3 regions of the Streptomyces sp. NPDC006261 genome follow, and region 3 is predicted to be linked to each of the others. Evidence: riboswitches for the same ligand, from Rfam matches in the RefSeq annotation. Region 3 holds a riboswitch; each other region holds the start of a gene.
The links. Region 3 has a riboswitch for thiamine pyrophosphate ahead of ABZ154_RS03850 (thiamine ABC transporter substrate-binding protein). Riboswitches for the same ligand answer to the same signal wherever they lie in the genome.

Region 1 (7,607 bases), on a different contig from region 3:
CCCGCTCGACGGTGTCGCTGAAGACCCGCTCCACGCTCTTCAGGCCGAGCCCCTCGTCCGCGAGCCGCTGCTCCGCCACCTTCTGGGTCTGGCCGAGCAGCGAGGGGACCTGGGTGAACTGTCCCGAGTTGATGTACCAGACGCCCGCACCGACGGAGAGGATGAGCAGCACGGCGGCGACGATCGTGATCAGCCTGCGGTGCGGTCCGCCGAACGGGCCGCGCCGGCCGCCTCCGCGCCGGGACGGTGCGACCGGCGGAGGCGTCTCCAGACGGCTGGTGCGGTGTACGGCACCGCCGTCCACCGGAAGGGCCCGCGGAATCACGCTCGTACGGTCCTGGGCTCCGTCGTGGGTGTCCGACAGCGCCTGCGGCGGTACGGCGTCCAGATCGGCCTCGGTCAGCCCGGAGCGGGCCTCCCGGGCCTCGGCCAGCAGCAGGACCGCGTCGTGCGGTCGCACCTCGGGATTGCGGGCGGTCGCGCTCGCCACCAGGCTGTCCAGCGCGGCGGGGAGCCCCGGCACGACTGCGGACGGGGCCGGGACGTCGGTGTTGAGGTGCTGGTAGATGACCTGGGCGGCGTTCTCCCCGGTGTGCGGCTTGGCGCCGGTCAGCATCTCGTACAGCACGACCCCGCAGGCGTAGACGTCGCTGCGGGTGTCGGCCGTGCCGTGCTCGATCTGCTCGGGCGCCAGATACGACACCGTGCCCAGCAGCGAACCGGTGGTGTCGGTGGCCGTGCCGACCGCCCTGACCAGGCCGAAGTCGGCGACCTTGACCCGGCCGTCGTCCCCTATCAGGACGTTCTCCGGCTTCATGTCACGGTGCACGAACCCCGCCCGGTGCGCGGCGCCGAGCGCGGCGAGGACCGGCTCCAGGATGTCCAGCGCGGCCCGGGGCTGGAGGGCGCCGCGCTCGCGCAGGACGTCGCGCAGGGTGCAGCCCGCCACATACTCCATCGCGAGGTAGACGTACGCGCCCTCGGCGCCCTGGTCGAAGACCGCGACGACGTTGGGGTGGGCCAGCCGGGCCACCGACTTGGCCTCGCGGATGAACCGCTCGACGAAGGCGGCGTCGACGGCGAGCGCCGGGTGCATCACCTTGAGGGCGAGCACCCGGTCCAGGCGGGTGTCCACGGCCCGGTAGACCGTGGCCATCCCGCCGACGGCGATGCGCGCCTCAATACGATACCGGCCGTCGAGCAGCTGCCCGACGAGAGGGTCCTGGAGGGTCGTGTCCACTCCGAGAGTCTACGAGCCGCCACCGACACCCCGGACGGGCCGGGGCACTTCCGGGGCCGTTCCATGACCAATCCGTGACAGGGACACGTCCCAGGTGGCGGGCCTGCGGCGGGTGCTCTGGAGGCGGGGCCCCTCAGAACGCCGGACGCTCCGGGTCGAGCGCCGCCCGCCCGTCCACCGGCGACGAGGCCTCGGCGAAGTGGCGGCGCGGGATGCGGCCCGCCCGGTAGGCGAGGCGGCCACCGTCCACCGCGTGCCGCATCGCGGCGGCCATCAGCTCCGGCTCCTGCGCCCGGGTCACCGCTGAGGCGAGCATCACAGCCGCGCACCCCAGCTCCATCGCCAGCGCCGCGTCCGACGCGGTACCGGCCCCCGCGTCCAGGATCACCGGCACCCCGGCCCGCTCCACGATCAGCTCGAAGTTGTGCGGGTTGCGGATGCCGAGCCCGGAGCCGATGGGGGAGCCGAGCGGCATGATCGCCGCGCACCCCACGTCCTCCAGCTTCCGGGCCAGGACCGGGTCGTCGTTGGTGTACGGCAGCACGGTGAACCCGTCGTCCACCAGGATCTCGGCCGCGTCCAGCAGCTCGATCGGGTCGGGCAGCAGCGTTCGCTCGTCGGCCACCACCTCCAGCTTGACCCACTGGGTCCCGAGCGCCTCCCGGGCCAGCCGGGCGGTCAGCACCGCCTCACCGGCCGTGAAGCAGCCCGCCGTGTTCGGCAGCACCTGGATGGAGAGCCGCTCCAGCACGGAGAGGACGGAGCCCTGCACGGTCGGGTCGAGCCGGCGCATGGCGACGGTGGTCAGTTCGGTGCCGGAGGCGATCAGCGACCGCTCCAGCACCTCCAGGCTCGGCGCCCCGCCGGTGCCCATGATCAGCCGGGAGCCGAAGGTGCCGGGCCCCAGCGTGAAGACGTCGTCGGACACGGTCAGCCTCCCTGGACGGCGGTCAGGACCTCGACGCGGTCGCCCTCGCCGAGCGTGGTGGCGGCCCACTGCCCGCGCGGTACGACGCACTCGTTGACGGCGGCGGCGACCCCGGAGGGTGCGGTGGTCAGGGTGGCGACGAGGTGGTCCAGCGCGGTGCCGGCGTCAAGGGTGCGCGGCTCCCCGTTGACCGATACCGACACGGGCGGGCTCAGCGTGCTCATACGGGCTGCTCCTGGGGTACGGGGGCCGCGACGGCGGACGCGAACCGGCCCGGCGTGAAGGGGCGGGCCACCTCCGGCAGTTCGCCGGTGGCCAGCGCTTCGGCCATCGCGTCGCCGGTGACGGGCGTCAGCAGGACGCCGTTGCGGTGGTGGCCGGTGGCGAGGAGGAGACCGGGCAGGGCGGTCGGGCCGAGCAGCGGGGCGTTGTCGGGGGAGGCGGGGCGCAGACCGGCCCGGGTCTCGGTGAGCGGCAGCTCGGTGATGCCGGGCACCAGTTCGTGGGCGTCGCGCAGCAGCTCGTAGACCCCGCCGGCGGTGACCGTGGTGTCCCAGCCCATCTCCTCGCTGGTGGCGCCGACGACCAGCTCGCCGTTCGCGCGCGGTACGAGGTAGAGGTGGCCGCCCCGGACGACGGCGCGCACGGTCCGGCTGAGGAAGGGGGCGTACGCCCGGGGCACGGTGAGCCGCAGGACCTGGCCCTTGACCGGGCGGACGGGCGGCACGATCTCCTCCGGCACCCCGGCGAGCCGCCCGCTGAGGCTGCCCGCCGCGAGGACGACCTGGTCGGCCCCGAGTCCCGTACCGTCGTCCAGCACGGCTCCGGCCGCCCGGCCCCCGCTGACGGTGAGCCGCTCGGCGGCCGCCCTGCGGAACACCACCCCGGCCCGCTCGCAGGCGGCCAGCAGCGCGGCGGCGAGCCTGCGCGGATCCACCTGGTGGTCGCCGTCGACCCGCAGCCCGCCCCGTACGCCCGGCGCCAGCATCGGCTCCAGACGGCGGCACTCGCGGCCGCTCAGCCAGACCGACTCCAGGCCCGAACGCTCCTGGAGGGCGTGCAGCTCCCGCAGATGGGCCCGGTCGTCGGAGTCCAGCGCGACGGCCAGCGTCCCGCAGGCGCGGAAGCCGGTCTCCCGGCCGCTCGCCGCCTCCAGCTCCGCGACGAACTCCGGATAGCGGGCGGCGGAGGCGAGGTTGAGGCCGAGCAGCAGCTCCTCGCCGTAGTGCAGTTCGGTGACGGCGGCCAGCATGCCCGCCGCGACCTGGGCGGCGCCGCCGCCCGGATCGGGATCGGCCACGGTGACGGTCAGCCCGCGCTGGGCCGCCCGCCAGGCGGTGACCAGGCCGATGATGCCGCCCCCGATGACGAGGACATCGGATCCTGAACTCTCCTCCGGGATTCCGGAGGTGTTCCCTGAGACGCGCATGGGTGTCCAGCCCCTCCCTTCGCCGGCATGACCCGGATCAGGTTCGTACGGTCGGAGGCGCTCCAGCCTCCCTCTCAGCCCGGTGCGTCCGGGCTCCCGCGAGTGTTCTACCTTGGCCAGCCTAAACCCACCCGTCTCTCGCCCGGCAAGGGAGCAGCCACCGTGGCCCGTTCACTCGACGGACTCGTCCTCTCGCCCGTCGCCGACCAGGCCCCGGGCCAGGTCGGCACCCGTACCCGCTTCACCTACCACGAGCGGGACGGCCGGATCTGGGCCGAGTACGCGGGCGGTGACGTGGTCCGCGGCCATCTCGTCGGCACCCGTGAGGGGGACGCGCTCGACTTCCGCTACGTCCAGCTCAAGCAGGACGGGACGACCTCGTCCGGCCACTGCCTGTCCACCGTCACCGACCTCGCCGACGGCCGGGTGCGGCTGGAGGAGCGCTGGGAGTGGGAGTCCCAGGAGGGCAGCGGGACGAGCGTGGTGGAGGAAGTAGCTACCTGACATGTAGTCAGATGAATAGACTGGTGCATGTGATCGAGCAGACGGAACACCACGCGGCGCGGCAGCGGACACGGAACGTCGTGGTCGTCGGAGCGGGCATGGCGGGCGTGCAGACCGCCGTAGCCCTGCGGGAAGCCGGCTTCACCGGCCCCGTCACCCTGATCGGCGCCGAACCCCACCAGCCCTACGACCGGCCGCCGCTCTCCAAGGCGGTGCTGCTGGGGAAGGCCGAGGACTCAGCCTTCGACGTCGACTTCGAGGCGCTGGACATCACCCTCCGCCTCGGCATCGACGTCACCGCCCTGCGCGCCGCCGACCACGTCCTGGACACGGCGGACGGCCCCGTTCCCTACGACGTCCTCGTGCTGGCGACCGGCGCGGAGCCCGTCGCCCTGCCCGGCACCGACGGCGTCCCCGGTGTCCATCTGCTGCGCACCCTGGACGACGCCGCCCGGCTGCGGCCCGTCCTGGAGCGGCAACACGACGTGGTCGTCGTCGGGGCCGGGTGGATCGGCGCCGAGTTCGCCACCGCCGCCCGCGCCGCCGGCTGCGCGGTCACCGTCGTCGAGGCCGCCGCCCGCCCGCTGGCCGGTACCCTGCCCGCCGAAGTCGCCGCCCCGATGGCGGACTGGTACGCGCGAAGTGGCGCCGAACTCCTCACCGACGCCCGGGTGGAGCGCGTCGAGGAGGGCACGGTGATCCTCGCGGACGGCCGGACGCTGCCCGCCGGGGCCGTGGTGGTCGGCATCGGCGCCCGCCCCGCCACCGGCTGGCTCGCCGGCTCCGGGATCGAACGCGGCCCGGACGGCGCGATCACCGCCGACAGCGCGCTGCGCACCTCCCTGCCCGATGTGTACGCGGTCGGGGACTGCGCCTCCTTCCCCTCCGCCCGCTACGGTGAGCGGCTGCTGATCCACCACTGGGACAACGCCCTCCAGGGCCCGCGCACCGCCGCCGCCGCGATCCTCGCCGCCGAAAGCGGTGAGCCGCTTCCCGTCCACGACCCCGTCCCGTACTTCTGGTCCGAGCAGTTCGGCCGCTTCGTGCAGTACGCCGGCCACCACGCCCACGCCGACACCCTCGTCTGGCGCGGCGACGGTGCGGAGCCCACCTGGTCGGTGTGCTGGCTGAAGGCCGGGGCCCTGGTCGCCGTCCTCGCGGTGGGGCGCCCGCGCGATCTCGCCCAGGGCCGCAAGCTCATCGAGTCCGGGGCCGTGCTCGACCCCGAGCGGGTCGCCGACCCCGCCGTACCGCTGAAGTCCACCGCCCTGTGAGCTTCCGGGCCGACCGTACGGCGGCCGGTCCGTGCGCCCCCCGTACGGTCGGCCCGGCTACCGGCTGTCACTCCGGGATGGCACGCTTGTCCTTGTGACCGAGATTGACGCAAAGACCGATGCTCTCGTCCCCGCCTGGCTCCACCTCCCCGACATCGCGGAAAAGCTCGATGTCGAGGTGACGCGTGTACGGCAGCTGGTCAGGGATGGCCAGCTCATCGCCGTACGCCGTGGGGAGAAGCGGACGCTTCAGGTACCCGCCGCCTTCATCGACGGCGACAAGGTGGTCAAGGGCCTCTCCGGCACCCTGACCCTCCTGAGGGACGACGGCTATTCCGACGAAGAGATGCTGGAGTGGCTCTTCACTCCCGACCCGACCCTGCCCGGCACCCCGGCGCAGGCGCTGAGCGAGAATCGCGGTACGGAGGTGAAGCGCCGCGCCCAGGCGCTCGCCGTCTGACCGAGAACGACAGGAAGCGGCGTACGGGCCCCGCGTGCCGCGCGGGCCCCGTATCCCGCCACGACCACGGGGGGACTCCACCATGCCCACGCCTCGCGAGCAGCTGTCCGACGCCCGGCTCTATCTGTGCACGGACGCCCGTAAGCGGCAGGGCGACCTTCCCGCCTTCCTGGACGCCGTGCTCTCCAGCGGGGTCGACATCGTCCAGCTCCGGGACAAGGGCATGGAGGCCGCCGAGGAGCTGGAGCACCTCGCGGTCCTCGCCGACGCCTGCCGGCGCCACGGCAAGCTCCTCGCCGTCAACGACCGGGCCGACGTCGCCCACGCCATCGGCGCCGACGTCCTGCACCTGGGCCAGGGCGACCTGCCCGTGCCGGCCGCCCGCGCGATCATCGGCTCCGACCGGCTGATCGGCCGCTCCACGCACGCCGAGTCCGAGGTCGACGCCGCCGTCGCGCAGGACGGCGTGGACTACTTCTGCACCGGCCCCTGCTGGCCGACCCCCACCAAGCCCGGCCGCCACGCCCCCGGCCTCGGCCTCGTGCGGTACGCCGCCTCCCTGGAGCAGCACCGCCCCTGGTTCGCGATCGGCGGGATCGACGCGGGGAACCTGGACGAGGTGCTGGAGGCGGGCGCCCGCCGCATCGTCGTCGTCCGGGCGATCACCGCGGCGGACGACCCGGCGGCCGCCACCGCCGAGCTGGCGAAGAGGCTCCGGGCACACGCGCTCTGAGCAGCTCTTACGCGGCCTCCGGGGTCCCGTCGTCCCAAGGGATGGACGGCAAACCGGCAAAACGAGACAATCTCGGCTGCTCTGGTTGGGGAGGTGTCCACCCCCTGGTTAACCTCGCCATATGGCCCTTGGGACAGCTTCCACCAGGACGGACCACGCACGCACGGTGCGTGACCTTCTCGCGACCGGCAAAACCTCGTACTCCTTCGAGTTCTGGGCGCCCAAGACGGAGAAGGGCGAGCGCAACCTCTGGAACGCGCTGCGCCGGATCGAGTCGGTGCGCCCTAGCTTCGTCTCGGTGACCTACGGGGCCGGTGGTTCCACCCGGGCCGGGACCGTGCGGGCGACCCAGCAGATCGCCGCGGACTCCACGCTCACCCCGGTCGCCCACCTCACCGCGGTCAGCCACTCGGTCGCCGAGCTGCGCAACATGATCGGCCAGTACGCCGACGCCGGGATCAGGAACATCCTCGCGGTCCGCGGCGACCCGCCCGGCGACCCCATGGGGGAGTGGGTCGAGCACCCGCAGGGCGTGAAGTACGCGGCCGACCTCGTCCGCCTCATCAAGGAGTCCGGCGACTTCTGCGTCGGCGTGGCCGCGTTCCCCGAGATGCACCCGCGCTCCGCCGACTGGGAGACGGACATCGGTCATTTCGTCGACAAGTGCCGGGCCGGGGCCGATTATGCGATCACCCAGATGTTCTTCCGCCCGGAGGACTACCTCCGGATGCGTGACCGGGTGGTCGCTGCCGGTTGCGCGACGCCGGTGATTCCCGAGGTCATGCCGCTCACCAGTGTGAAACAACTGGAAAGATTCTCCCAGCTCAGCAACGCGACCGTGCCTGAGCCGCTGAAAGAGCGCATCCTCGCGGTCAAGGACGATCCGGCCGCTGTACGCTCCATCGGTATCGAGTTCGCAACGGAGTTCTGCGCGAAACTGCTGTCCGAGGGTGTGCCCGGGCTGCACTTCATCACGCTCAACAACTCGACGGCAACGCTCGAGATCTACGAGAATCTCGGACTGCACAAGCAGTCGTGA
Region 2 (7,607 bases), on a different contig from region 3:
AGCGTCCGGACGATCTCCTCGGCGACCAGCTCGCTGTTGGCCACCGTCCCCACGCTGCTCTGGGCGATGGAGAAGAGCAGCAGCAACGGCAGCGCCGCGCCCGCGTACGCCAGCACCAGGGTGTTCACGACCGAGGCGATGTGGTCCCGTCCGATGCGGATACCTGCCCGGTACAGCCCGCGCCAACCCATCCGCGGGTCCGCCTGGTGCAGCTCCCAGACGGCGGAGGTCTGGGTGACCGTCACATCGTCGAGCACCCCGAGCGATCCGATGATGACACCGGCCAGCAGGAGACCACTCATGTCGATGTCCGGATAAAGACCGTGGATCAGCCCGGTGTTGTCGTCGGTGTTGCCGCTCAGGTCCGCCCAGCCGATGAACAGGGAGCCGAGGAGCCCGATCAGTAGCAGCGAGATCAGCGTGCCGACGACCGCGACAGACGTACGGGCCGTCACCCCGTGGCACATGTAGAGCGCCGCCAGCATGATGGCACTGGCGCCGATCACCGCCACCACCAGCGGATTCGAACCCTGCAGGATCGCCGGCAGGATGAACAGGGTCAGTACGGCGAACGAGACGGCCAGCGCCACCAGCGCCATCACCCCGCGCAGCCGGCCCACCGCGATCACCGCCAGCGCGAAGATCGCGGCCAGCAGCGTCATCGGGATCTTCCGGTTCACATCGGTGACGCTGTACTGGAGGTCGCGGGGCGCGTCGGGGGCGTACGCCACGACCACGCCCTGGCCCTCGCGCAGTTGGCGGGGCGCGTCCGGCTGGACCACCTCGACGAACTTACGGCCCTTGTCGTCGCCGCTGGTCACCTCGACGGTGGCCTTCGCACACTCCCCCTCCTGCTCGGCGACTGCCTCGCGGCCGGAGGGCGTCGAGGTGTCACCGGTGGGGGGGACCTGCGCGGCGTTGACGTCGGCGCAGTCGACCTTGACGACCTGGACGACCTTGCCGTCCTGGGTCTGCCGGTCGAAACCGACGCCGGTGCGCTCGTGGTCGGGAACGCCACCGGGCCAGAACGCGATCAGGCCGACGACGACCGCCGTGGCGAACGGGATCACCACGGCGGCGATGACCTTGCGCAGGTGTTTGGAGACGGGGGCGGCGGGTCCGTGGCTGTGCGTGTGGCCGTGGGAGTGGCCCTGGGGCGGCTGAGGCGGCTGGGGCGCGGGGTCGCTTTGGGGGGAGGTCACGGGGCGATCATCGCAAGAACAGGAGGGCCCTCTGGTCAGCTCGCCGGAAAGGACGCTAGCGTGGAGGCACCTTTGCACACGCGGGAGCTCGGAGCACCGGGCTGAGAGGGCGCTGACCGCCGTACATCCGTACGGGGCACGCTGCGCCGACCGCCGAACCTGTTACCGGGTAATGCCGGCGTAGGGAGTAGGTCTCATGACCACAGCGGACGCACGCACGCCTGCCTCGAAACAGAACGACGGAACGCCGGACGGCACGACGCCGGTCGGGGCGCCGAACGACGAGGCCGGAAAGTCCATCGGCTGGCACAAGGGGTACGTCCAGGGCTCACGCCAGGACCTCCGGGTGCCGGTCCGGCAGGTGCATCTCACCAACGGCAAGGACGTGACGCTGTACGACACGTCGGGGCCGTACACCGATCCCGGAATCGACACCGATGTCCGCCGGGGCCTCGCGCCCCTGCGGGAAAACTGGATCATCGCGCGCGGCGACACCGAGGAGTACGCGGGTCGCCCGGTCCGTCCCGAGGACGACGGGCTCAAGCACACCTCGCCGCGCGGCGGGCTGCGTAACCTCGACGCCGTCTTCCCCGGCCGCCCGCGCCAGCCGCGCCGCAGCCGCGACGGACGACCCGTCACCCAGCTCGCGTACGCCCGGCGCGGGGAGATCACCCCGGAGATGGAGTACGTCGCGATACGGGAGAACGTCGAGGCCGAGGTCGTCCGCGAGGAGATCGCGGCGGGCCGGGCCGTGTTGCCGGCCAACGTCAACCATCCCGAGATCGAGCCGATGATCATCGGCAAGCGGTTCCTGGTGAAGGTCAACGCCAACATCGGCAACTCGGCCGTCACCTCCTCCATCGAGGAGGAGGTGGACAAGATGACCTGGGCGACCAAGTGGGGCGCCGACACGGTCATGGACCTGTCCACCGGCCGCAACATCCACACGACCCGCGAGTGGGTGCTGCGTAACTCCCCCGTGCCCATCGGCACCGTCCCGCTCTACCAGGCCCTGGAGAAGGTCGACGGCCGGGCCGAGGAGCTGACCTGGGAGATCTACAAGGACACGGTCATCGAGCAGGCCGAGCAGGGCGTGGACTACATGACGGTTCACGCCGGAGTGCGCCTGCCGTACGTCCCGCTGACGGCCCGCCGAAAGACCGGCATCGTCTCGCGCGGCGGCTCGATCATGGCGGCGTGGTGCCTGGCGCACCACAAGGAGTCGTTCCTCTACGAACACTTCGAGGAGCTCTGCGAGATCCTCGCGACGTACGACGTCACCTACTCGCTCGGTGACGGGCTGCGCCCCGGTTCGATCGCGGACGCCAACGACGAGGCGCAGTTCGCCGAGCTGCGCACGCTGGGCGAACTGAACACCATCGCCAAGCGGTTCGGCGTCCAGACGATGATCGAGGGCCCCGGGCACGTCCCGATGCACAAGATCAAGGAGAACATCGACCTCCAGCAGGAGATCTGCGAGGAGGCGCCGTTCTACACGCTCGGCCCACTCACCACGGACGTCGCGCCCGCCTACGACCACATCACCTCGGGCATCGGCGCCGCGATGATCGCCTGGTGGGGCACCGCGATGCTCTGTTACGTCACGCCCAAGGAGCACCTGGGGCTGCCCAACCGGGACGACGTGAAGACGGGCGTGATCACTTACAAGATCGCTGCCCACGCGGCCGACCTCGCCAAGGGGCACCCAGGCGCGCAGGAGTGGGACGACGCGCTCTCCGACGCGCGGTTCGAATTCCGGTGGGAGGACCAGTTCAACCTGGCCCTCGACCCGGACACGGCCCGGGAGTTCCACGACGAGACGCTGCCCGCCGAGCCGGCGAAGACGGCGCACTTCTGTTCCATGTGCGGGCCGAAGTTCTGCTCGATGAAGATCTCCCAGGACATCCGCCGGCAGCACGGCGGTTCGCAGGAGGAGATCGAGGAGGGCATGGCCGAGAAGTCGAAGGAGTTTGCGGCGGCCGGCAACCGGGTCTACCTGCCCATCGCCGACTAGAACGCCCCCTTCACCACCCGCCCCCGGCACCGGATCGCGGTGCCGGGGGCGGTCTCTGTGCAGGTGCGGGCTCGGTGACGTGACGCCAGCGCCCGTACCTTATGCGCGCCTTGTGCCCTTCAGGAGCATTGGGCCTGGTAGGTCCCGTTGTCAGGCGACAGTATGGACACAGTCGTGTGGCAGGTGGATGTACGTTTCGCGGTTGCGTCAACTGGGCTTGACCTGTTCCTTATCTGTGGCTTACTTTCCGGCTTGCTTGGCTGAAATTTGGCGGCCCTCGCACGGGGGCCCGGGGAGGGAATCACAGTGAACTGGTACGTCGACGTACTCAAGAACTACGCAGGCTTCAGCGGTCGCGCGCGCCGCAAGGAGTACTGGATGTTCGCGCTCTTCAACTTCGTCATCGGCCTCGTCCTTTCGGTCGTCGGTGGTGCGATCGGTACGCAGGTGCCGTACTACATCTACCTCCTCGCGGTCTTCATCCCGTCGCTCGCGGTCGGTGTGCGCCGCCTGCACGACACCAGCCGCTCCGGCTGGTGGCTCCTGATCGCGCTGATCCCGCTGGTCGGCTTCATCATCCTGATCGTCTTCCTCGCCTCCGAGGGCAAGCAGGAGCCGAACCAGTACGGCACCAACCCGAAGCTCGCCCCGCAGTTGGGCTGATCCACCGCTCCGGCAGAGCCGGAGCACCGCACAGGCCGGGCGCGGCACTCGCCGCCCCGGCCTGTGGCGTTTCCGGAACCGGCGTGCCCTGTGCGGAACCCTCGGGCCCTACTCCGGCCGGTGGTCCGGGCCGCCGAAGTCCGGGCTGGTGAAGTCGGGGCTCGTGAACGTAGGCCGGGGCCCGGCCGACGGGCCGTCCTCAGGGCCGGAGAAGTCCGGCCGGCTGTAGCCGACCTTCGGGATGCGGTTGGGCGAGCGGTGCGGGGTCCGTGCGGCGGGGCCCGCGCTCGGGTCGGCCAGGGCGTCCCGCAGGAACGGCAGGATTCCGCGCTCCAGCAGGGCGTGACGCCAGGCTTCCCTGGCCCGGGCGACCTCCTCCGGCAGCTCGTCCTCCTCGTCCTCGGCGGCCCGCGAGGTGGACCCGTTGCGCAGGGCGGTGACGAGCAGCCCCACGGCGGCGACCAGGATGGCGGCGGCGGCGACGGCCGCGAAGATCCACCCGGCCGCGATCATGGTGGTACCGAAGGCGACCGACGGGCTCACCGCCCTCAGCAGATAGCCGACGAGCAGAAAGATGGCGGCGGCGGTGCCCGCCAGGATCGGCGTCAGGACCGTGAGGACCGCTCCTATGCCGGCGCCCGGACCGGCCGCCGATGAGGTGTCCGCGTACTGCTCGCCCTCCGGGACGGTGGCGCTCGCCGTGCGCAGCTCGGCACGGGCCTTCACGTAGTGCTCGTACTCGGTGGCCGCTGCCGCGGTGATCAGTGCGGTGGCGTTGAGCGCCATCGTGCGCAGCTGTTCGGTGTTGAGCCGGTCACCGACGCCTTCCAGGTCCGGGCGTTCATGGGCGTGCCGCAGCGCGTCGCCCAGGATCCGGGCGTACTCGGGACGGTCCTCGGCCTGCAGGTGCGGAGCGCTTGTCATCTGCATCCCCCGATGCTCCGTCGGGCCCGGCAGCCCGCGTTGACCGGGCGATCGGGCGGAAACGGAGGAGAGCCTGCTACTGATGAGCCGATGGTAGAGCGCTCACGGCACGGGGTGACAGGGTGTTTCCGGAAATAGGCCCGATGATCGGTGCGGTCCGATCCAGAAGCGTCTTTCCCGCCGAAGGTCAGTCATGCAGGGGAAGTTGGACGACCAGTAGCTTTCCGGCCATGGTCACTCCGCCGTCCATGGCGATGGCGAGCCCGTCGGCGTAGACGTGCGGGCCGTTCACCACCGGCCCCGAACCGTTCTCGCCGTCCTCCGTGCCGACCTCGCCGAGGAGGTACGGAATGGGGCTGTGACCATGGACGACGCGCTGTCCGCCGTACGTCGTCAGGAGCTCGCGCACCGCTTCGGCGCCGCCCTCGTCGCGGAAGGCGAAGCGCTTGGTGAGCTTGCGGAAGAGGTCCCAGCACTCGTCGGCGTCGTTGCGCGTGAGAATGGCCGTGATGGTGTCGTTGACGTCCTCGATGGTGGAGCCGTAATCGAGGTAGGCCGTCGTGTCGGAGTGCATCAGCAGATGCCCGTCCTCCTCGACGACCGCGTCGAGCCGGGACATCCACTGCAGGTGTACGTCCTGGAGGCGGTCCATGTCGCTCCTCTGGCCGCCGTTGAGCAGCCAGGCGGCCTGGAAGGTGGCGGTGCCCGCACCGGAGTTGACGGGAGTGTCGGAGAACCGCTTGGCGCCGATGAGAAGGAGCTCGTGATTGCCCATCAGGGCCTTGCAGTAACCGCCCGCGGCGGCCGCCTCCGCGGAGAGCCGCATGACGAGGTCGATGACCCCGATGCCGTCGGGTCCGCGGTCGGTGAAGTCGCCCAGGAACCAGAGCCGGGCGTTGCCCGCGGCCCAGTTGCCGTCGGCGTCGATGAGGTCCTGGGCGGCGAGGGCGGCCACCAGCTCGTCCAGGTAGCCGTGGACGTCGCCGACGACGAAGAGCGGGCCGCGCCCCTCCACGGTGACGGGGCGGGGTTCGGGGACGGCCTGAACCTGGACGGTGTCGCCGCGGTTGATGACGGGCAGGTCGCGCTCGGTGGGGGTGTACCCCTCCGGGGGCTCGTCGCCGACGTTCGCGTTGCCGGGGTGCGGCAGGTGGGGCGGCGCCGGCGCGTGCAGGGGCGTGGAGGCGTGCGGTACCGGGGCGGGCGGCGCCGGCGCGTGCGGGAGCACGGGCGGGTGCGGCGCCGCACCGGGCGTCTGCGGTGGTACGGGTGTCTGCGCGTACGGCGGAACTCTGAAGTCACGCAACGTCGCCGTCCGCACCACGGGTTCCTGACCGGCCCCCTGAGTCATCGACCCCTCCACCACCGTCGCGCCGCCGTACACCTGACGGGCCCTGCCTGGTAGAGGTGGTCCGCGGTGTCGTGCGCCCATCATAGGAATGCGGATCGATCTGTGTGACGCACCAGGGGTGGTGAATCCGGGCGCACGTACGATTCACCGGCCGATTGGTCCGAAAAGAGACGATCAGTCCCTGCTCGGGGAGCGTGGCGCGCTGACCGTGGTGCGCGGCGGACGGCGTTGCGAGGAGGTCCGGACGATGAGCTCCGTCGGTATCACCTGTTCCACCGGCCCGTCGTGCTCCACGCCTTCGATGGCGTCGATGAGGAGTTGGACGACGGCCGTGCCGATGCGTCGGGGCTTCAGCGAGAGCGTCGTGATGGGCGGCTCGGTGGCCGCGTACACGGTGGACTCGCTGCAGCAGACCAGCAGCAGGTCCTCGGGGACCCGCAGGCCGTAGCGGCGGGCGGCCGCGAGGAGATCGGTCCCGTTGGGGTCGAAGAGCCCGTAGACCGCGTCGGGGCGGTCCGGGCGGGCGAGCAGGCGGTCGGCGGCGACCGCGCCCGCGCAGGGGTCGTGCGCCGGGTAGGACTCGTAGACGGGATCCTGGCCGACCCGCTCGCACCAGTGGAGATAGGCGGTGGTGGAGAGCCGGGTGTACGTGTCGGTGGTGGTGCCGGTCAGCAGGCCGATGCGGCGGGCTCCGGCGGCGGCGAGATGGTCGAGGAGGTCGAGCACGGCGGCCCGGTGGTCGTTGTCGACCCAGGCGGTGACGGGGAGTGTCCCGGCCGGGCGACCGTCCGAGACGACGGGCAGCCCCTGGCGGACGAGTTCGGTGACGACCGGATCCTGGTCGGAGGGGTCGATGACGACGGTCCCGTCGAGCGCGACGTTCGACCAGACGTCGTGCCGGGAGGTGGCGGGGAGGATGACGAGGGCGTAGCCCCGGGCGAGCGCCGCCGAGGTCGCGGCTCTCGCCATCTCCGCGAAGTACGCGAATTCGGTGAAGGTGAAAGGTTCATCCCCGTACGTGGTCACGGTCAGGCCGATCAGCCCCGACTTGCCCGTACGGAGGGTTCGGGCCGCTGCGGAGGGGCGGTAGCCCAAGCGCTCTGCGACCTCGCGGACATGGCTGCGGGTGGCGTCCGGGAGCCTGCCCTTGCCGTTGAGCGCGTCGGAGACGGTCGTGATCGAGACTCCGGCCGCAGCGGCTACGTCGCGGATCCCCGCCCGTCCTGGCCGGCCGCTGCGCCGGGGGGTCTCCGTCCGGCTCACCTGGTGCTTCCCTGCTGCTGTCATGGCGAGCCGATAGTAGGGCTCCCGGGGGCGGTCGGTCCGGTCGCATATGCACCCATCGGCAGGCACGTTTCTGCATGATCGTTGAGTGTCAAATGCCTCGCAAAGAGAGGCTGTTGCTGGTCTGGGCTTCAGCGTGTCAGGTGCTGATGGCCGCCGGCCTGCTGAA
Region 3 (7,607 bases):
CGCTGCCGCTGGCGAAGTAGGCCGCGCGGGGGGCGCTCAGGGGTGGGTGGCGAGACGGGCGGCCAGCGCGTCGAAGAGGGCCTCCCAGCCGTCCTCGGCCGCCGCGTACTGCTCCGGTGTGAGGTTGCCGCCGCGCTGCTGGAAGGCGAGCTCGGTGGTTCCGTGGCCGAGGTCGGTGAAGGTGACGGTGATGGTCTCGCCCTCCGCGTCCTTCGGCGCGGACCCGTCCTTGAGCGTGAGGACGAGGCCGTCGGGCTCGCTCACCTCGCGGTAGACCCCGTGGAACGGCATCTCGACGCCCGGCATCACGATGACCAGGCTCCATGCCCCGCCCGGCCGTACGTCCATCGACACCCGGTCCAGCGGCACCTCGGCCTCGCCGCCGTACCAGGCGGCGAAGTCCTCCGGTGACGTCCAGGCCGCGAAGACCCGCCGCTGCGGGGCATTCAGCACGCGGGTGAGGTCGATGCCCTGGCGGGTGCCACCGTTCATGGTCGGGGTCCTCGTCTCGTGGTCGCGGTCCGGGGCGGGGCGGGAGTAGGCCCGGAAGTTCGGGGGTCGGGTCCGGGTCGGGTCCGGGATCCGGGGGTCGGATCCAGGGTCGGGTCCGGGATCCGGGGGCCGGGTCCGGGGAGGGTCCGTCTCCAGCTTGCCCGGGCGTCCCCCTCCTGTCCTGTCGCGCCGGTCAGGGGCTCAGGGGCGCAGCAGCCCCTCCAGCGTGGCGTACGCGCTGTCCCACCCCCACCCTCACGCCTCCCGGACCCGGGCCCGCCCCTTCTCACCCATCGCGGCGGCGGCCTCGCGGTCCCGCAGCAGCCCGACGAGCCGGTCCGCCACGGCCTCCGCATCCCGCCCGTCCACCACATGGCCAGTCCCGGTGGACGGCTCGGCCGAACTGCGGATCAGCGGGGAGGAGATACGCCTGCCGCCGTCCTGGGAGCGGTCGTCAGGACGGCGTCGTCCCTTCTGCTGGACACCGAGGAGGACATCGAGGTGGTCGGCGAGGCGGAGGGCGGCGAGCAGGCGGTCCGCGTCGCGGCCGAACTGCGGCCGGACGTCACCCTGTTGCACATCCGGATGCCCAAGCCCGGCGGAATCGACGTGGCCCGCAAGATCGTCACCGCGTCGGGCGAGGCGACGAAGGCGCTGATCCTGACGACGTTCGGGCTGGACGAGTATGTGTACGACGCGCTGACGGCGGGGGCCAGCGGCTTCCTGCTCAAGGACGCGACCTTCCCCGGACTGCTCCACGCGGTACGGGTGGTGGCCGGCGGGCCCCCGCTGCTGGCGCCCGAGATCACCGGCAGGCTGATCGCGGAGGACACCCGGCAGCGGGTCAGCGCGCCTCCGGTCCGCTCGGTCGAGGGGCTGACCGCGCGCGAGGCGGAGGTCCTCGTCCTCATCGCCCAGGGCCTGTCCAACGCGGACATCGCCGCCCGGCTGACCATCACCGACCACACGGTGAAGACCCGCATCAACCGGCTCTTCGCGAAGACGGAGCTGCGGGACCGGGCGCAGGGCCGTGATCCTGGCGTACGAACTGGGGCTGGTGGTGGCGGGGGCGCACACCTCCTGAGCCTTCAGGACCCTGCCAGCACCACGGTCTCCGCCGCGTCGAACCGGACGCCCACCGCCGCGCCCTCGTCCGGGGTGTCCCGCAGGGTGCACTCGGCCTCCAGCACCGGCGCGTTCTCGGGGGTCAGCCGCACGGTCACGTGGTTGCCGCGGAACGTGCGTACGCCGGCCCTGCAGCGCAGCCCGTCCTCCGGAGCGCCGATCAGGACACCGGCGGGGCGCACCAGCAGATCGGCCTCGCCCTGGGGGGAGCCCTCGGGGACCGGCACCTTGCCCCAGGCGGTCGCGGCCGCCCGGCCGGTCACCGTCGCCGGGGTCACGTTGTCGAAGCCGAGGAAACGGGCGACGAACGCGGAGGCGGGGCGCTGCCAGACGTCCAGCGGGCTGCCCTCCTGGGCGATCCGCCCATCCCGCATCACCACCACCCGGTCGGCGAGGGCGAACGCCTCGCCCTGGTCGTGGGTGACGGCGAGCACCGTCGTACCCAGCTCCTGGAACAGGGTGCGCAGTTCGATGACAAGCCGTTCGCGCAGACTGCGGTCCAGCTGCCCGAGGGGTTCGTCGAGCATCAGGAGCTTGGGGCGCGGGGCGAGGGCGCGGGCGAGGGCGACGCGCTGCTGCTCGCCGCCGGAGAGCGCGGCGACGGCACGGCGTTCGGCGCCGGGGAGCCCCACCAGCTCCAGGAGTTCGCGGACCCGGCGCTCGGACTCCGCTCGCCCGGTGCCGTGCATCCGCAGCCCGAAGGCCACGTTGGCGCCGACATCGCGGTGCGGGAAGAGCTGGTGGTCCTGGAACATCAGGCCGAGCCCGCGCCGGTGGACCGGGACACCGCTCTGGTCCTGGCCGGCCAGCAGCACCCGGCCGCCGTCCATGGGCTGGAGCCCCGCGACGGCCCGGAGCAGGGTGGACTTCCCGCTGCCGCTGGGGCCGAGCACGCAGACGATCCGGTGGTCGGCGACCTCCAGGTCCACGGCGTCGAGGGCGGCCCGCTTCCCGAACCGTACGGTGGCTGCCTGCAAGCTCAGCATGGCGTTCAGAACTCCCCGGATCGGTCGGTACGGATGCGTTCGAGGAGCAGCAGCGACACCGCGCACACGAGCATCAGGATCGTGCTGAGGGCCATCGCCTGCCCGTAGTTGAGCTCCCCGGACCGGCCCAGCAGCCGGGCGACCGCGACCGGCAGGGTCGGGTTGTCGGGCCGGGCGATGAAGACGGTGGCGCCGAACTCCCCGAGCGACACGGCGAACGCGAAGCCCGCCGCGACCAGCACGGCCCGCCGCACCAGCGGCAGATCGACCTCGCGCCAGGCCCGCAACGGGGAGGCCCCGAGCACGGCGGCGGCCTCGCGCAGCCGGTCGTCCACCGCGCGGAGCACGGGGAGCATGGTCCGTACGACGAAGGGGACGCCCACCAGCGCCTGGGCCAGCGGGACCAGGATCCAGGAGGTGCGCAGGTCGAGCGGCGGCTTGTCGAGGGTGATGAGGAAGCCGAAACCGACGGTGACGGCGGAGACCCCGAGCGGCAGCATCAGCAGCGCGTCGAAGCCGCGTACGAGCCGCCCCGCCCGCCGGGTCAGGGCCGCCGCCGCGAGACCGCCGACGACGAGGGCGATGAGGGTCGCGACGAACGCGTACTGGAGGGAGTTGCCGACCGCCTCCAGCGGCGGTACGAGGAAGGTGGAGCCACTGCCTCCGGCCGACTGAAGGGCCTCGTAGTAACCGAGGCCGTACCCCTCCGGCCCGTCGAACGACCGCTCCACGAGCACGCCGAGGGGCAGCAGGATCAGCACCAGTGCGGTGAGCAGCACCCCGCCGAGCAGCGCCCACTGTCCGGCGCCGCGCGGCCGGCGGGAGGTCTGCGCCGGGTCCACCAGCTTCAGCGCCCGTTCCCGGCGGCGTACGGTCACGGCGTGCAGGGCGAGGATCGCGCCGACCGCCACGAACTGCACCATGGTCAGGACGGCGGCCGTCGGCAGGTCGAGCAGCTGGGCGGTCTGCCGGTAGACCTCCACCTCCAGGGTGGAGTACGCGGGGCCACCGAGGATCTGCACGACACCGAACGAGGTGAAAGTGAACAGGAAGACCATCAGTGCGGCGGCGGCCACCGCCGGGCCGAGCGCGGGCAGCGTCACCCGGCGCCAGGCGGCGAACCGTCCGGCGCCGAGCACCCGGGCGGCCTCCTCCTGGCGCGGGTCGAGCTGCGACCAGAGGCCGCCGACCGTCCGGACGACCACCGCGTAGTTGAAGAAGACGTGCGCGAGCAGGATCGCCCAGACGGTGGTGTCGAGCCGCACGCCCCACAGCTCGTCGAGGAAGCCGCCGCGCCCGAGCAGCGCCAGGAACGCGGTGCCGACGACGACCGTGGGCAGCACGAACGGCACGGTGACGACCGCGCGCAGCACCTGCTTTCCGGGGAAGTCGAAGCGGGCGAGGACGTATGCGCCGGGCAGAGCGATCAGCAGGGTGAACGCGGTCGAGGCGAGGGCCTGCCAGGTGGTGAACCAGAGGACGTCCAGGATGTCCGGGCGGGTCAGCACGTCGCCGATCCGCCCGAACTGCCAGGAGCCGTCCGTCTTCAGCCCGCGGCCGACGATCGCGGAGACGGGGTAGGCGAAGAAGACGGCGAAGAACGCTACGGGCACCGCCATCAGGCCGAGCCGCACCGCCGCTCCGCGCCGCCCGCCTCCGCCGGTGGTACCGGCTACTTCACGACGAGCGAGTGCCACGCCTGGACCCACTGCTCACGGTTGGCGGCGATCTCCTCCGGGGCCACCGTGGCCGGCTTGTCGACGCTCTCGCCGAACTCGGTGAAGACGCCCGGCAGCTTCGCGTCCGTCACGACCGGGTTCACGAACATGTTCAGCGGCACGTCCTCCTGGAACGTCTTGCTGATCAGGAAGTCCAGCAGCGCCTTGCCGCCCGCCTCGTTCTTCGCACCGTTCAGCAGCCCGGCGTACTCGGTCTGCCGGAAGCAGGTCCCGGTGGAGACGCCGGTGGGGGCCTCCTCGGGCTGCGGGTCGGCGTAGAGGACCTCGACGGGCGGGCTGGAGGCGTAACTGACGACGAGCGGCCGGTCCGCCTTGGCCTTCTTTCCGCCCGCGGAGCCCGAGAACTCCTCGTTGTACGCCTGCTCCCAGCCGTCGACGACCTTGACGCCGTTGGCCTTCAGCTTCTTCCAGTACGCCTCGTAGCCGTCCTCGCCCTGGGTGGCGATGGTGCCGAGGAGGAAGCCGAGGCCGGGCGAGGAGTTCGCCGCGTTCTCGGTGACGAGGAGGTTCTTGTACGCGGGCTTCAGCAGGTCCTCGAAGGTCTGCGGCGGCGCGAGCTTCTTGTCGGCGAAGTACTTCTTGTCGTAGTTGACGCAGATGTCACCGGTGTCGACAGGCGTGACGCGGTGCTTGTCGTCCTGCTCGGTGCCGTCGGCGACCCGGTCCAGGCCCTTGGCCTCGTACGCGGTGAAGAGGCCGTGGTCGAGGGCACGGGAGAGCAGGGTGTTGTCGACGCCGAAGAAGACGTCACCTCGCGGGGAGCCCTTGGTCAGGATCTCCTGGTTGAGGGCGGCACCGGCGTCGCCGCTCTTGAGCAGCTCGACGGTGTAGCCGCTCTCCTTGGTGAACTGCTTCAGCACGTCTTCCGAGGCGTTGAAGGAGTCGTGGGTGACCAGGGTGACCGTCTTGGAGCCGCTGCCCTTCGACGCGCCCGACCCGGCAGAGCTGTCGTCGGAGCCTCCGCAGCCCGCGAGGACGGTGACGCCGAACGCCGCGGCGAGCGCGGTCGAGGCGTACTTCTTGGTGGTGTTCATGTGATTCCTCCTGGAGGTGACCAGGAAGAGACGCGGCCCCGCCCGCCGCCGGGTCGTACCGGAAGCGGGCAGGGCGCAACAGCTTGAGTAAGGTCCGAACTTCCTACCCGGAATGACCCGGGCGAGGTTCAGAGGGTCTGCGGCCAACCTGTCCTTGGTGCCGCACTCTCAGCGCTGTGGCGCTCCCCTGTCGGAATATGAAGTTGATTTCGGCCCAGGCTACACCGGCGGTTTTCGGCCGAGCCCATAGGGCCACCTGCTCTCAGCGCTCGGAGGCCGCCAGCTGCCCGCAGGCCCCGTCGATCTCCTGGCCGCGGGTGTCCCGGACGGTGACCGGCACGCCGTGGGCCGCGATGGCCTCCACGAACGCCTTCTCGTCCTCGGGGCGCGAGGCGGTCCACTTGGAGCCGGGTGTGGGGTTCAGCGGGATCAGGTTGACGTGCACCCGCTTGCCCTTCAGCAGCCGGCCCAGCAGGTCACCGCGCCAGGCCTGGTCGTTGATGTCCCGGATCAGGGCGTACTCGATGGAGATCCGGCGGCCGGACTTCTCCGCGTACTCCCAGGCGGCATCCAGCACCTCGCGTACGTTCCACCGAGTGTTGACGGGGACGAGGGTGTCGCGCAGCTCGTCGTCCGGGGCGTGCAGCGAGACGGCGAGGCGGCATTTGAAGCCCTCGTCGGAGAAGCGCAGCATCGCCGGGACGAGCCCGACCGTGGAGACGGTGATCCCGCGCTGGGAGAGGCCGAGGCCGTCCGGCTCGGGGTCGGTGAGCCGGCGGATCGCTCCGACGACACGGTTGTAGTTGGCGAGCGGCTCGCCCATGCCCATGAAGACGATGTTGGAGAGCCGGGCCGGCCCGCCGGGCACCTCCCCGTCGCGCAGGGCGCGCATGCCGTCGACGATCTGGTGCACGATCTCGGCGGTCGACAGGTTGCGGTCGAGGCCGGCCTGCCCGGTGGCGCAGAACGGGCAGTTCATCCCACAGCCGGCCTGGGACGAGATGCACATCGTGACGCGCTCGGGGTAGCGCATCAGGACGGACTCGACGAGCGTCCCGTCGTGCAGCTTCCACAGCGTCTTACGGGTGGTGTCGTCGTCGCAGCTGATGTGACGGACCACGGACATCAGGTCCGGGAACAGCGCCTCGGCGAGCTTCTCCCGGGACCTGGCGGGGATGTTGGTCCACTGCTCCGGGTCATGCGCGTACCGCGCGAAGTAGTGCTGCGAGAGCTGCTGGGCGCGGAACGGCCTCTCGCCGGTCGCGGCGACCGCTTCCTTGCGCTCGGCGGGCGTGAGGTCGGCGAGGTGCCGCGGCGGCTTCTTGGCTCCGCGGGGCGCGACGAAAGTGAGTTCTCCGGGCTTAGGCATGGTTCATCCAGTGTCGCAGACAGACGGGTGAGGGCCCGCCGCCCTGTGGACGACGGACCCTCACTCGTAGAACGTGCAGGTGGGACGTGGTGCGCGAGGCTGCGCGGACCCTCAGCCGGAGCCGACGAACAGCACGAGCAGCAGCCACACCACCGGCGCGGTCGGCAGCAGCGAGTCCAGCCGGTCCATGATGCCGCCGTGGCCGGGGAGCAGGGTGCCCATGTCCTTGATTCCGAGGTCCCGCTTGATCATGGACTCGCCCAGGTCACCGAGGGTGGCGCTGACGGCGACCGCGAGACCTAGCAGCAGACCCTGCCACCAGGCGCCACCCTCGATCAGGAACTCCATGCACAGCGCGCCGGCGACCATCGCGAAGGAGACGGCGCCGAGCAGGCCCTCGCGGGTCTTGCCGGGGCTGATGCGGGGGGCCAGTTTGTGGGTGCCGAAGCGCCAGCCGACCGCGTACGCCCCGGTGTCGCTGACGACGGTGAGGACGAGGAAGGTGAGAACTCGCCACGGTCCGTCGTCCGCCGTCAGCAGCAGGGCGACGAAGGTGGCCAGGAAGGGGACGTAGAACGCGGCGAAGACACCCGCCGTGACGTCCGTGAGGTACCCCTCGGGCGGCTCGGTCATCCGCCAGACCAGCACCGCCAGGGCGGTCAGGGCCATGGCGACCCAGGCGCCCTCCGCGCCGCGTGCGTAGCCGGCGACGACCATCGCGGCCCCGCCGACGGCCAGCGGGAGCAGGGGCGCCTTGATGCCCTTCTGCTCCTGGAGGCGGGAGGTGAGCTCCCAGAGGCCGACGACGACGGCGAGGGCGATCACGCCGACGAAGACGGCCTTCACGACGAACAGCGAGGCG

Region 1: another riboswitch for thiamine pyrophosphate. It lies ahead of thiO (glycine oxidase ThiO); the one in region 3 lies ahead of ABZ154_RS03850 (thiamine ABC transporter substrate-binding protein).
Region 2: another riboswitch for thiamine pyrophosphate. It lies ahead of thiC (phosphomethylpyrimidine synthase ThiC); the one in region 3 lies ahead of ABZ154_RS03850 (thiamine ABC transporter substrate-binding protein).

What each region holds. Positions count from the first base shown of each region.
Region 1 is NZ_JBEXSI010000041.1:16,955-24,561, reverse strand. Features, by position in the region: gene pknB (Stk1 family PASTA domain-containing Ser/Thr kinase) at 1-1,240, opposite strand, end outside; gene ABZ154_RS24675 (thiazole synthase) at 1,374-2,168, opposite strand; gene thiS (sulfur carrier protein ThiS) at 2,171-2,392, opposite strand; gene thiO (glycine oxidase ThiO) at 2,389-3,597, opposite strand; TPP riboswitch at 3,595-3,707, opposite strand; gene ABZ154_RS24660 (hypothetical protein) at 3,760-4,101, shown strand; gene ABZ154_RS24655 (FAD-dependent oxidoreductase) at 4,131-5,375, shown strand; gene ABZ154_RS24650 (Rv2175c family DNA-binding protein) at 5,470-5,835, shown strand; gene thiE (thiamine phosphate synthase) at 5,918-6,568, shown strand; gene metF (methylenetetrahydrofolate reductase [NAD(P)H]) at 6,690-7,607, shown strand.
Region 2 is NZ_JBEXSI010000019.1:90,822-98,428, reverse strand. Features, by position in the region: gene ABZ154_RS14910 (YibE/F family protein) at 1-1,202, opposite strand, end outside; TPP riboswitch at 1,273-1,406, shown strand; gene thiC (phosphomethylpyrimidine synthase ThiC) at 1,399-3,216, shown strand; gene ABZ154_RS14900 (DUF805 domain-containing protein) at 3,523-3,879, shown strand; gene ABZ154_RS14895 (hypothetical protein) at 3,988-4,809, opposite strand; gene ABZ154_RS14890 (metallophosphoesterase) at 4,991-6,154, opposite strand; gene ABZ154_RS14885 (LacI family DNA-binding transcriptional regulator) at 6,329-7,441, opposite strand.
Region 3 is NZ_JBEXSI010000004.1:119,630-127,236, reverse strand. Features, by position in the region: gene ABZ154_RS03880 (hypothetical protein) at 1-20, shown strand, start outside; gene ABZ154_RS03875 (SRPBCC domain-containing protein) at 37-492, opposite strand; gene ABZ154_RS03870 (hypothetical protein) at 748-1,071, opposite strand; partial or broken gene ABZ154_RS03865 (response regulator transcription factor) at 967-1,576, shown strand; gene ABZ154_RS03860 (ABC transporter ATP-binding protein) at 1,581-2,603, opposite strand; gene ABZ154_RS03855 (iron ABC transporter permease) at 2,609-4,222, opposite strand; gene ABZ154_RS03850 (thiamine ABC transporter substrate-binding protein) at 4,276-5,376, opposite strand; TPP riboswitch at 5,459-5,575, opposite strand; gene rlmN (23S rRNA (adenine(2503)-C(2))-methyltransferase RlmN) at 5,639-6,745, opposite strand; gene ABZ154_RS03840 (phosphatidate cytidylyltransferase) at 6,857-7,607, opposite strand, start outside.